Regions from separate parts of the Rhizobium sp. 007 genome, predicted to be linked through region 1. Evidence: predicted binding sites of a transcription regulator. Region 1 holds the regulator's gene; each other region holds the start of a gene.
The links. The regulator PhoB, encoded in region 1, activates phosphate uptake and scavenging genes when phosphate is short. The targets are predictions, from matches to a motif close to TGTCATNNANCTGTCAT.
Positions count from the first base shown of each region.

Region 1 (3,034 bases):
GAAATGAAATGGAGAATCTACGCGAAATGCGCCTCCCTGCCCCGCGGCGGCCATCCCGCCGCGGAGCAAATGATCGTGGCGAAGCCGCGCCGCTTTCGCACCACTTGCGGCATCCTTTTGAACAATCAGGCAGTTTCCGCGTTCATTTGAAGGGCAAAGGAGCTCTTGATGTCATACGGATCGCTGAGTGCTTTTGGTGACACCTGGTGCCGGTACAGCCCGGACACCGAGACCCTCGAGGCCGCTCATGACCTGGTGGACCAATACCTCGTGTTCGCCGAGGAAGCGCAAGTGGGAAATGACATCATCGACGAGATCGAGCTGCCCGTCCCGAAGCCTGTCCTGATCAAGTCGTTTGGCCTCGTCATCGCTGCCGAGCACCGTCCGCAGATAAGAACTCTGCTGATCAAGGCCGCCATGACGCTTGCCCAGTACCGCGACGACGTCGGACCACGGATGCGGTTAAAGCCTACGACACCGCACGGCAGGCCGCGGGCGGCCCGATCGCGGGAATTCGAGCGCCGTCTCGAAAAGAAGCTTGTGGCGGTCGCTGCAGAACGGATCAACCTCGGCGCGTTCTATCGCCGCGCCTTTATCGAGGCCATGCATTGACGCCAGGTGCGGTCGCACCTTGCCTTGCCCGCGACGTTCAGATCGCCGCCTGCATCAGGTAGAGGGATCGTTCCGGAGGAAGCTGTGCAACCATTTTCATCATGATCTTGGGATCGACATGGGGAACGGATCGCAGTTGGCCGTCCCGGTAGATGATCGTCAAGACGCGCGTCTCTTCGTCATAATCGAGTTCAGCGATCGTTTTCGTGTACACCAGGAACCGCATGCCGTTTACACCTCGCTGGTCAATGGAACATCACCAAGGTGATGGTGCCGACCATGACCCACCCGGAAACGATAATCAGGGACATTCTCAACAACGCCGTCTTGATCGTCATGGAATACTCCAAATCGCTTCAACCAAACTAGCTGTACTTTGGGACGAGTGTGGCCTATCGGGCCGAACCCTCATCCCGGCGGGATTATATGTCTGACGCCCTTAGGCGAGTATGGGAGCCGAAGGCGTGACTGGAATCACCTCCAGCGCGACTAAGCACACCCTAATATAGGCAGTCGCGTGAAATCGACGTGACACACGTATTGCGCGAACAGCTGTATCGCGCGTCTCAATCTGTGCGCACAGCGACGGGGATAGGATAGGAACCTGATCCGGATCAGAAGTCGCCGAGTGCGTAGCCGGCGCCACGCACCGTCCGGATCACCTTATCGGCCTTGCCGAAACTGATGCCCTTCCGGAGACGCCCGATGTGTACGTCGACAGCGCGCTCATCGACACTGGCATCGTTACCCCACAGCGATGCCCTCAATTCCGATCGGGAGTGGACGCGGCCGGGGGACTTCATCAGAAACTCGAGCAGCCTGAACTCGGTGGGGCCGAGCTTGACTTCCTTCTTCTGCCTGTGAACCCGGCGGGCGTTCTTATCGAGCGTCAGATCCCCGACCTTCAGCGTGCTCTCCAGCAGCGCTGGATTGAGACGCCGCAGGAGGTTCCGCAAGCGGATGAGGAGTTCCACGGGGGAGACTGCCTTTATGAGGCAGTCGTCGGCTCCGGCGGAGAGAACGGCCAACCGGTCCTGCTCGAGGGCCGAGTCCAGCAGCACCACGATCGGAAGGCGGGCGGTCGCTCCAGTTGTCCGGAACTGGCGGCATGTCGAGATTGCCATCGAGCCAGGAGCCGGCGCACCGAATATCACCGCATCAGGCAGCCGCAACGCCACGAGCTCGACCAGCGACGCATGCGGGTGAAGACAGTTCACCGAATACCCTTCTGTCTCCAGAGCATGCTTCAGTGTCGCGAGCAGATCTTCGTCCTGCTCAACAACAAGTACCCGCACCGACATCTTCTCCGGCCTCCCTGCTATGCTTCCATCGAATATCCTGCGCCGCGGACGGTGCGGATGACGTCCTGCATGTTGGAGAAGTTCAGCGCCTTGCGCAGTCGACCGACATGAACGTCCACGGTGCGCTCGTCGACATAAATGTCGTGGCCCCAGACACCGTCCAGAAGCTGCGAACGCGAGAAGACGCGGCCGGGCGACGACATCAGGAATTCCAGTAGACGGAATTCGGTCGGGCCGAGACGGACTTCGCGGCTCTTGCGGTGAACACGATGCGTTTCGCGGTCGAGTTCGATATCGCCGCATTTCAGCACCGTGGAGAGCACCTCGGGCTTGGCGCGGCGCAGCATCGCCTTGACGCGGGCAACGAGTTCGGGCGTGGAGAACGGCTTGACCACGTAGTCGTCGGCGCCGGTGGAAAGGCCGCGCACACGCTCGCTTTCCTCGCCGCGCGCCGTCAGCATGATGATCGGCAGACGCTCCGTTTCCGGGCGCATGCGCAGGCGGCGGCAAAGCTCTATGCCCGACACGCCCGGCAGCATCCAATCGAGGATCAGAATATCCGGCGTGCGCTCCTGAAGCCTGATTTCGGCCTCGTCGCCGCGCAGAATGGTGTCGACCTCGAAACCTTCGGCCTCAAGGTTATAGCGAAGAAGCACGCTCAGTGCCTCTTCGTCTTCAACGACTGCAACTCTCGGGATCATTCGGTTCTGTCTCCTGAGGGCCGGTTCGGAATTGTCATTCCGTGACCGCGCCGACGGTGTTGGCAGTATCGTCCTTCGGACGTTCGCCTTCCGGCTGTGCGCCGGTCGCCATGTAATAGATCGTTTCGGCAATGTTAGTGGCGTGATCGCCGATGCGCTCGATGTTCTTCGCACAGAAGAGAAGATGCGTGCAGCTGGTGATGTTGCGCGGATCTTCCATCATGTAGGTCAACAGCTCGCGGAACAGCGAGGTGTACATCGCGTCGATTTCCTCGTCGCGCTCGCGGATCGACTTCGCCTTGTCGGCTGAACGCGAGGCATAGACGTCGAGTACTTCCTTGAGCTGGACCAGCGCCAGTTCGGAAAGATGCTCGAGACCGCGGGCGAGCTTGCGCGGAACGCCGGTGCTCTGCACGGCGA
Region 1 covers NZ_CP064187.1:1,946,859-1,949,892, forward strand. Annotated here, with positions in the region: gene ISN39_RS09850 (hypothetical protein) at 169-612, shown strand; gene ISN39_RS09855 (hypothetical protein) at 650-838, opposite strand; gene ISN39_RS09860 (winged helix-turn-helix domain-containing protein) at 1,227-1,913, opposite strand; gene phoB (phosphate regulon transcriptional regulator PhoB) at 1,931-2,614, opposite strand; gene phoU (phosphate signaling complex protein PhoU) at 2,649-3,034, opposite strand, start outside.

Region 2 (3,034 bases), 1.9 Mb from region 1:
TCGACAGGCTTGTCGCATCGCTTGCGAGCGTAAGCTCATCGCTGCCGCGTTTGACCGCACGCACCAGCACTTCATAGACGCTGGCTGTTGCAAGCTGCAGCGCCTTTTCGTCGTCCATCCCGGAAAGAAGCCGCGAGAGGAAGACGGCCGCCAGCAGGTCGCCCAGTCCGTTCGGCGGATTGTCGACGACACGATGCTCGGCAAGCAGAGCATGGCGGCCGGAAAGATAGAGATTTCCGGTGCCGCCAGCCATCATCGGAACAGCGGAGGTGACAAGCATGCGGGAAGGGCCGAGTGACAAAGCAGCCTCCATAACAGCTGTATTGTCCTCCAACGGTGCGCCCACCATCCAGGCCAGCTCATAGCGGTTGGGTGTCGCCAAAGACGCAAGCGGGATCAGATGGTCGCGGATCGCCTCCGCCGTCGCTTCGGGCACATAGAGGCCGCCCAGATCGCCCATCACCGGATCGCAGACATAAAGCAGCTCGGGATTCTTTTCACGCAATGCACCGACCAGACGGGCAACAGAACCAGCCTGGGCAGCGTTTCCGAAATAACCAGACAAGACCGCCTTCACTTCTCCAACCCACGGTGCACGGATGAGATCATCGATGGCGGCATCGAAATCGGCCTCCGCAAAAGTGAGCCGGGTCGAACGACCATGACCGGGATGCCAGGGCAGAATGATCGTCGGCAGTGCCCAGACCTGATGGCCGAGCGTCTCAAGCGCGAAGACGGCGGCACGATTGCCGACCGAACCGCGAACGACATGGCTGGAGATGACGATCACCGTTCCTGCAGCACTATTATCCGGCATAGTAATTTTAAACCCCGAATTCGATGCGCTGTTGATCGTCCTTTTGCCGCGCAGCTGTCAACCATTCTTCATCCATGCGTGGAAATCTCGGCGAGCCGAAAAAATCCAAGACCGGCCTGGGCTTTCCTATAATCGGAGAATCCTCTGAAATTTTACTGAACAAGGTCAAAAACGCACAAAAACTGCCAAGGCGGAGCCTCTTTTAGGGGTTTTTTCGACAATTCTTCTGCTAACTTGCGCCAAATCACACAAATCGGGGGAATGTCTTCAATGGCTGCCAAAAACCATCCGCGACGGGAAAAGCTGATCGAAAGCGCAAAGAAGATCGCTGCTGCAGCCAAAGAGCCGCATCTCGATCCGGAAATCCTCTTCGGCCGGGCGAGTGGAGACGACCTCGATCGCTACACACCGGAGATGCTGGCGCTTTCGGCCGTTCATTCCGCTAAGGAGCTTGCTGGCTGGGACGGCAAGGTCCCGCGCGTTACGATCGAAACGCTGGCTGATGTCGAACCCGATGGCGTTGCGGTCTCGGTCCTGACGGTTACCGATCAGAATAAGCCGTTCCTTTACGAGTCGGTTATGAGCGAGGTCACAAGCTCCTATCGCGATCTCTATATGGCGGTGCATCCGATCCTGGTGATGGAGCATGGCAAGACGCCGGTACTTTATTCAGCCGAGGAGGCGAGCGATCCGGCAAAACGTGTCAGCCATATCCAGATTCACATTTCGCCGTTGACTACGGCGCAATCCGGCGACCTTCGCAAGCGCATCATGATCGTGCTGGAGCAGGTCCGCCAGGCTGTTTCCGATTGGAAGCCCATGCTTTCCAAGCTCGACACCGTGATTGCCGAATTGGGCAGCTACAGCGCCAGCCGCAAAAAGGCCGATCGGGACGAAGCACTGGCTTTCCTCACCTGGCTACGCGATGAAAACTTCACCTTCCTTGGCATGCGTGAATATGTCTATTCCAGCAAGGGCAGCGAAGCGAAGGTCGAGCGTGACAAGGGCGCTGGCCTCGGCATTCTTTCTGATCCGGATGTCTTGGTGCTGCGCACCGGCAAGGATGCCGTAACGACGACGCCGGAAATCCTCGCCTTTCTCGATGGTCCGGATTTCCTGATCGTCACCAAGGCGAATGTGAAATCCGTCGTCCACCGCCGCGCCTATATGGATTATGTCGGCGTCAAGCGATTCGACAAGGACGGCAACGTCACCGGTGAACTGCGCATCGTTGGCCTCTTTACCTCTACGGCCTATACGTCTTCGGCTTCGGAAATTCCGCTCATCCGTTCCAAAGTTGCCAAAGTGACAGATCATTTCGGCTTCGATCCCATGAGCCATTCCGGCCGAATGTTGTACAACACGCTGGAATCTTATCCACGCGACGATCTTTTCCAGATCGACACGACGCTGCTCGCGAATTTCGCCGAACAGATCAATGATCTAGTCGAACGGCCGCGCGTCCGCGTTCTGCCGCGCATCGATCATTTCGACCGTTTCGTGTCGGTCATCGTCTATGTACCACGCGAGGAATACGATTCCATCGTTCGCGAAAAGATCGGCACCTATCTGAAGACCGTCTACGACGGCCGGGTCTCTGCCTATTACCCGGCCTTCCCGGAAGGGCGGGTTGCGCGCGTACACTTCATCATCGGCCGATCCGGCGGCAAAACGCCGCGCATCCCGCAAGCGAAGCTCGAGGAAGCGATCCGCGCCATCACCGCCCGCTGGGACGATCGCTTCGAAGCGCTGGCTGGGCCGAAGGCGCCGAAGATCGCCGTCAGCAATGCCTTCCAGGATTCCTTCACCGCTGAAGAAACGGTTGCCGATCTTCCGGACATCACCGATTGCGCCTCCGGCGAGCCGATACGCATCGAATTCTATTACCGCAATGATGCAGAACGCGGCCGGATCTTCTCACTCAAGATCTTCCATGCTGGCGAGCAGCTTCCGCTCTCACGCCGCGTGCCGCTTCTCGAAAATCTCGGTTTCAACGTGCTGAGCGAGCGGACCTTCGACATCGAAGTGCCAACCGCAGACGGCTCGGTCAACATCGTCGTACTGCACGATATGGAGCTTGAAGACCGCAGTGGCGCCGAAATTGACCTCAGCCGTCATGGTGCCGCGCTGGAAGAGGCCTTCATTTCCGCTTTCGACGGCACGATCGACAATGACAGTTTCAACCGGCTGATCCTTTCAGCCGGGCTTTCCGCACGC
Region 2 covers NZ_CP064187.1:3,873,875-3,876,908, forward strand. Annotated here, with positions in the region: gene pdxY (pyridoxal kinase PdxY) at 1-817, opposite strand, end outside; gene ISN39_RS18920 (NAD-glutamate dehydrogenase) at 1,088-3,034, shown strand, end outside.
Region 2: the regulator PhoB is predicted to act here: its motif matches at 873-889, upstream of ISN39_RS18920 (NAD-glutamate dehydrogenase).

Region 3 (3,034 bases), on a different replicon from region 1:
TCTGCCGCAGCAGAGATATCGTCGACCGTTGCAGTTGGCGAAGGCTTAAATCGTGTGTCGTCCCCGCGACGATACTTGCCTGTGCGGACGAGCACTGCTTTGGAAAGTCCGGCCTGCAAGGCACCCGCGACGTCCGTTTCCGCGTCGTCGCCCACCATGACGGCCTTTGCTTTCGGACAATTCATGCTGGCGAGCGCGGACAGGAAGAATTCGGGTGACGGCTTTCCCAGGATAGTGGCACGCCTCTGACTTGCGAACTCCAGCGCCGCGATGAACGCGCCCGCGTCGAGACTGAGTTTGCCGTCAACATCCTGGAACGTCCGGTTTGGCGCGAGCCCTAGGAATTCCGCGCCTGTGACCAGCTCGCGAAATGCGGCATTCAGGGTCTGGTAATCGAAAGCCTCGCCGGCGTCGCCGACAACAAGAGCCTTCTGTGGCCCTCCTGCCAGGTCGTGGAAATCCAGCGCGAGATCGGGATGAACCAACAGGTATGGCGATCGATCGTGCTTATCGAGCCACTCCCGCGCGGCTTGCGCCGGAGTAAAGAGCTCATCGCTTGTGGCGTAAAGTCCAAGTCCTGCAAGTCGCTGCAAGAGCGCCTGCTTGTTCGAGCGTGTCGTATTGCTCACGAACCGGATGAGTAGGCCGGCTTCGCGCAAGCGCGCAACAGCATCGGTAGCGCCCGGTATGACTTCCTCGCCGTCATAGATAACGCCAGCGAGATCCAGAAGTACTCCGCTGATCATGGACGGAGAATGAACGCCGAAGCATCGTGCGTCAAATTTAGGAATTCGGCAGAGATCTTATCGCGAATCCGTGGGCGACAAGGAAGTCGCCGGTCTTGTCACTCAACCCACTGACTTTCGCGACCGACTTCCGCATCCGCCTCGTGGCCGTCGGTGATATTTGCGGCCTATTTGCGGTGAGGGCAAACCCACAGAATGGCGCGAGGATCGTCGTCTTTAAGGCGCAGCGCGCTATGCTGATGCGTTTTTCACGCACGCCTGCATTACCGCTATATCGAGCTCATCAAGCGCATGGGCCTTCGAAGAGTACGAGCTCTCCCGCAACAATATTACCTGGTGTAATCGCTCCGTCATGCTGCAGGAGGGGATGGCGCTACTATGGCTTCAAAATCCCGTCATGCTGGCATGAAATAAATTGCGATGCGTGGCATGATGCGGGGCACATCGGAGAGAGATATGAATACGTCAAAGGATGATCTCGATAAACCAGACTGGCTGGAAGCCGAATTGGCCGATACGCTCGACGAGGACTACGAACTCGAGCTCTCCGAACCGGCGCTGTCAGAAGAAATCCGTAAGATCTATCGCACGTCGCATCCGCCCCCGATGCCGCGTGTCGATTACTTCCGCGCTCTTCTGGCGCTGCAGGCCGAGCTGATCAAATTGCAGGACTGGGTCTCCTATCACAGGGAGAAGGTCGTCGTGATCTTCGAGGGACGCGACTCGGCCGGCAAGGGCGGCGTGATCAAGCGCATCACGCAGCGGCTCAACCCTCGCGTGGTGAGAGTGGTGGCGCTGCCGGCTCCTTCGGACCGAGAGAAAACCCAATGGTATTTCCAGCGTTACGTGCCACATCTGCCGGCCGGTGGCGAGATCGTGCTCTTCGATCGGTCCTGGTATAATCGGTCCGGCGTTGAGCGCGTCATGGGGTTTGCGACCGAAGACCAGGTGGAACAATTCTTCAACGATGTGCCCGAGTTCGAGCGCATGCTGGTGCGCTCCGGCATCCGGCTGGTCAAATACTGGTTCTCGATCACTGACGAGGAACAGCAGATGCGTTTTTTGATGCGCATCCACGATCCTCTGAAGCAGTGGAAGCTGTCGCCGATGGACTTGCAATCGCGCGTGCGCTGGGAAGCCTATACCAAGGCAAAGGAAGAGACCTTCGCCCGCACGAATATCGCTGAGGCGCCCTGGTACATCGTCGAGGGCAACGACAAGAAGCGGGCCCGCCTCAACTGCATCGACCACCTGCTTAAGCAGATTCCTTACGAAGACGTGCCGCATGAGAACATCACGCTCCCAGAGCGCGTGTTTAACCCCGACTACGAACGCAAGGTCCTCCCGCCGGAGCTCTACGTGCCGCCGAAATACTGATGCCAGCCCAAAAGCATCAAGACACTGTGCGGATCGCGCAACCTTCTTAGCTGCTGGCTCGTCGTCTACTGTTCCCGCCAGGAGAAGGTAATGCTGTTGGAAAAGGCTTCCGTCTGCGTAGAGATGACGGATATCTTCTCGCCTTCAGCACAATCCACACGACCACGGCAGCGTTGTCGTTGTCGTCGCCACGGGTTGTCACGTACATCCGGGCACAATTCTGCCTACTGCTTCGGAAAATCCGGCGGGATTACGGGCGTATTGCCAATAGGCGGCGCAGGCTTGACAAGGTCTCCGTCGCCGATGGACGGCGGCTTTAGCACGCCGTTGCAATCAGACAATTTCGAGGTATCCGACCAATCCGTAAGTCCTGAATTGCCGTTCTCAAGGGCGCGCGCCCGGTTCTGCTGCTGATCTGGCGCCTGGCAGCGATCCGACTGACTGGCGAGCGGTTGGGCAACCGCCAATCCGCACAGAAGTCCGACGGCACATGCGCCGATGCGCTTCGTGCAATTGACGACATTTTCTTGAATGGAGAGCATGAACCCTCCTTAGTTCGCTGTCGTGGAAACACTTTGGAATATCAAATGTTCCGAATGTGTTCGCGCGGCGGTCAATCGACGCGAATCGTCCGATTTTGTGCCCGATGCTTTTGTCGCTGCCAACATCGAAGCGCACATGCTAGCGTGACTGTCGAAGCAGTGCCGCCAGTCTGTCAACTCGGCTCGACCTTGCTGAACGCGGCTTTGGGATCGCTGCCAAAGCATATATTGGCGTGCCGTCACTATGAACCAAGCACTGTGTCGCTTTCATGCGCCCCCAGCGTGTCCGATAGCCGTTCGGTGACATACCGCATAAGATCGGGTGTGGCGCGATCGAAGCCGTAGACCCAGTCGGGGAAATTCAGCGAC
Region 3 covers NZ_CP064188.1:1,188,353-1,191,386, forward strand. Annotated here, with positions in the region: gene ISN39_RS26760 (TIGR01458 family HAD-type hydrolase) at 1-746, opposite strand, end outside; gene ppk2 (polyphosphate kinase 2) at 1,203-2,123, shown strand; gene ISN39_RS26770 (hypothetical protein) at 2,348-2,665, opposite strand; gene ISN39_RS26775 (gamma carbonic anhydrase family protein) at 2,908-3,034, opposite strand, start outside.
Region 3: the regulator PhoB is predicted to act here: its motif matches at 1,084-1,100, upstream of ppk2 (polyphosphate kinase 2).

Region 4 (3,034 bases), 2.1 Mb from region 1:
GCAGGAAAATTGCCTCGATCATGTCGCCGCGCGATTGACGGACGGCAAGTGCGGCGAGCGTGCGGTCGTAGAGCGAGGCTTCCGCCATGACACGGTCGACGGCAAGAGCCAGCTGTGCGACGATCTGGTCGATGCCAATCGCAGGCAGCGAGCGGTCGCCGCGACGGCGGTCGGCAAGTAGGCGATGGGCATTCTCGATGGCGGCCTCACCCCCTTTGACGGCAACATACATGGCTCACATCTCCGTTGCGATGATCTTGGTGGTGCGCGGCAAGCAGAGGAAACGGCTGCCTGCCGTCAGCATGAGGTCGATGCCACGCGGAAAGAGGGCGTGGTTTTCCGCCCAGAGCCGCAGGAACGCCTCCGGCAGGCCGACAGGCGCAATCTCGTTCACGCCTTGAATGCCGGGGCCCGTCAAGGCCAGCCGGCGGCCCCCTTCGAGTCCTGCAAGTTCGACGATCAGCGTCGTCGAGCGATCAGGATATTCCTGCGTGCCTAAGGCAAAGAGTCCAAACGAGGAAAGCGTCACGCCGTGCTCAATAAAGGCAAAGCGGGCTTCGGCCCTTTCCGGCACCACGGGCGCGCCGGTGTGAAAGCCGAGCCAATCGAGCATTGCGGATTTCGCGAGCCCGGAAGATAGCCAGACCGGTGTATCATGGTCGCACAGCGTCAGCGCAATTGCGCCTGCGGCTACGCCAAGTGGCGCAGGTGGCGCGACTTCGGGCGCGATGGTCTGGATCGTGCCGGGGCGCGCCATGCCATCCATCATGGTCTTGAAGACCCTTTGGGCGTGGAAGACCGGTTCGGCAAAACCACCCGTCAGGGCTTCTGTCTTGAGGCTCATCAGTCGTCTCCGCGCACCATGGTGAAGAAATCGACCCGTGTCGCCGCCGTCTCGTCCGCCTTGCGCTGATCGACCCCAGCGATCCGCGCCGCGATTGGCGAAAGCAGCCTCTCCTCGACGAAATCCTTCATCGCATCGTCCTGCCACAGTGCGTCGAAGATCGCGGCAAGCCTTACCTTTTCGCGGTCCGTGCCGAGCGCCTGTGCATGACCCACGGCGCCGGAACCAAGCCGTATTGTTGCGCGCGTAACCGTGACCTCGCCGAGATTGAAGGGGGCGCCGCCGCCGCCGATGCGGCCGCGCACCATCACGAGACCGGTTTCCGGCCCGCGCACCGGTTGAGCCGCTGGCTTTTCAGCGAGTCCGTCAAAGGCTTCAACGAGTTCGTGCCGTTCAGCCCGCGCGAGAAGATCGGCAACGCGCTTGCGGTCAATCTCGGGCTGGCTTGCAAGGTCCTTCTGTTTCGCTGATGTCATCGCCGTTCCCTAAATGTCTATTGATATAGACAACCATACAAGGTACTTGTAGCCTTAAGGTGAGGACGTGACAAGCGTGTGACATCACTCAAGTGAAAGTGCAGGGCGGGAACGAATGGCCGGACTGAACCAGGTACAGAGACAGACGGGCGTGGCGCTCTGGCGCCAGATCGCGGACCGTATTCGCGACGCAATCAGTGCCGGGGCGTATGACGAGACCGGCATGGTGCCGCCGGAAACTGTTCTGGCGCTGCGATTCGGCGTCAATCGCCATACGGTCAGAAGCGCGCTTGCCGCCCTTGCTCAGGAAGGTATCGTGCGCGCAGTGCAAGGCCGCGGCACCCTGATCGAGCGGAAGGAGCGGCTGAATTTCCCGATCACGCGGCGTACGCGCTTCACTGCCGGTATTGGCGCTCAGGCGCGCGAGATGCGCGGCCTGCTGCTCGACCATGCGGAAGAGAGGGCTGATGCTGACGTTGCGCGCTGGCTGAGGCTTAGGTCCGGGACGGCGGTGATCCGTCTCGAAACATTGCGTCTGGCCGACAAGCGGCCGGTATCTTGCGCAACGACATGGTTTCCGGCCGACCGGTTTGCCGGTATCGACGAAGTCTATCGCAAGACGGAATCGATCACCAAGGCCTTTGCCGAACTCGGCCTGCCGGATTACGTCCGCGCAACGACCGAGATTACCGCCGCTCACGCCGATTCACACGACATCGCCACGCTGGAATTGACGCCGGGCGCCATCCTGCTCATCGCCAAGGCAATGAATACCGATCTTGACGGCGTGCCGGTTCAGTACTCGATCAGCCGCTTTGCAGCCGACAGGGTGCAGTTCACGATAGAGAATTGAACTGAAAAAGCCGGGCAGCGAGCCCGGCTTTTGAATGAGATGTCGAAGGCTTAATGCGCCCCGGACATATCGCCGAGCACTTCCTTGGAAGCGACGGTGGAGTCGGCATTGAGCTTGTAGACCATGGGAACGCCGGTCGCGAGGTTGAGTGCCAGGATCTGTTCCTTGGTCAGGCGGTCCAGCACCATGACCAGCGAACGCAGCGAGTTGCCGTGGGCAGCGACGAGCACTTTTTCACCGCGCAGCACGCGTGGCAGAATCTCGGTGAGATAGTAAGGCCAGACGCGCGCGCCGGTGTCGCGCAGGCTTTCGCCGCCAGGAGGCGGGGCGTCGTAGGAACGCCGCCAGATATGAACCTGCTCCTCGCCCCATTTGGCGCGGGCATCGTCCTTGTTGAGGCCCGAGAGGTCACCGTAGTCGCGCTCGTTCAGCGCCTGGTCGCGGATCGTCTTGAGGTCCGGCTGGCCGATTTTGTCGAGAATGAGCGTCAGCGTGTGCTGCGCGCGCACGAGCGCCGACGTGAAGGCGATATCGTATTTTATGCCGTAGTCGGCAAGCGCCTGCCCTCCCGTATTGGCTTCTTCGATACCGAGTTCCGTGAGATCCGGATCCTTCCAGCCGGTGAAGAGATTTTTCAGGTTCCAGTCGCTCTGGCCGTGGCGAACGAGGACGAGGGTGCCGCTCATGAAATATGCCTCCGTAGTAAGATCAATGTGAGGAGAGCCCGAGCACGTCGAGCATGGAGTAAAAGCCGGGCTTCTTGTCGCGCGCCCAGAGCGCCGCCTTGATGGCGCCGCGCGCGAAGATCGAGCGGTCAGCGGCGCTGTGCGACATCGATACTATCTCGCCTTCTCCGGCGAA
Region 4 covers NZ_CP064187.1:4,126,490-4,129,523, forward strand. Annotated here, with positions in the region: gene ISN39_RS20070 (carbon-phosphorus lyase complex subunit PhnI) at 1-232, opposite strand, end outside; gene phnH (phosphonate C-P lyase system protein PhnH) at 236-844, opposite strand; gene phnG (phosphonate C-P lyase system protein PhnG) at 844-1,320, opposite strand; gene phnF (phosphonate metabolism transcriptional regulator PhnF) at 1,436-2,173, shown strand; gene ISN39_RS20090 (2,3-bisphosphoglycerate-dependent phosphoglycerate mutase) at 2,224-2,859, opposite strand; gene dapB (4-hydroxy-tetrahydrodipicolinate reductase) at 2,882-3,034, opposite strand, start outside.
Region 4: the regulator PhoB is predicted to act here: its motif matches at 1,388-1,404, upstream of phnF (phosphonate metabolism transcriptional regulator PhnF).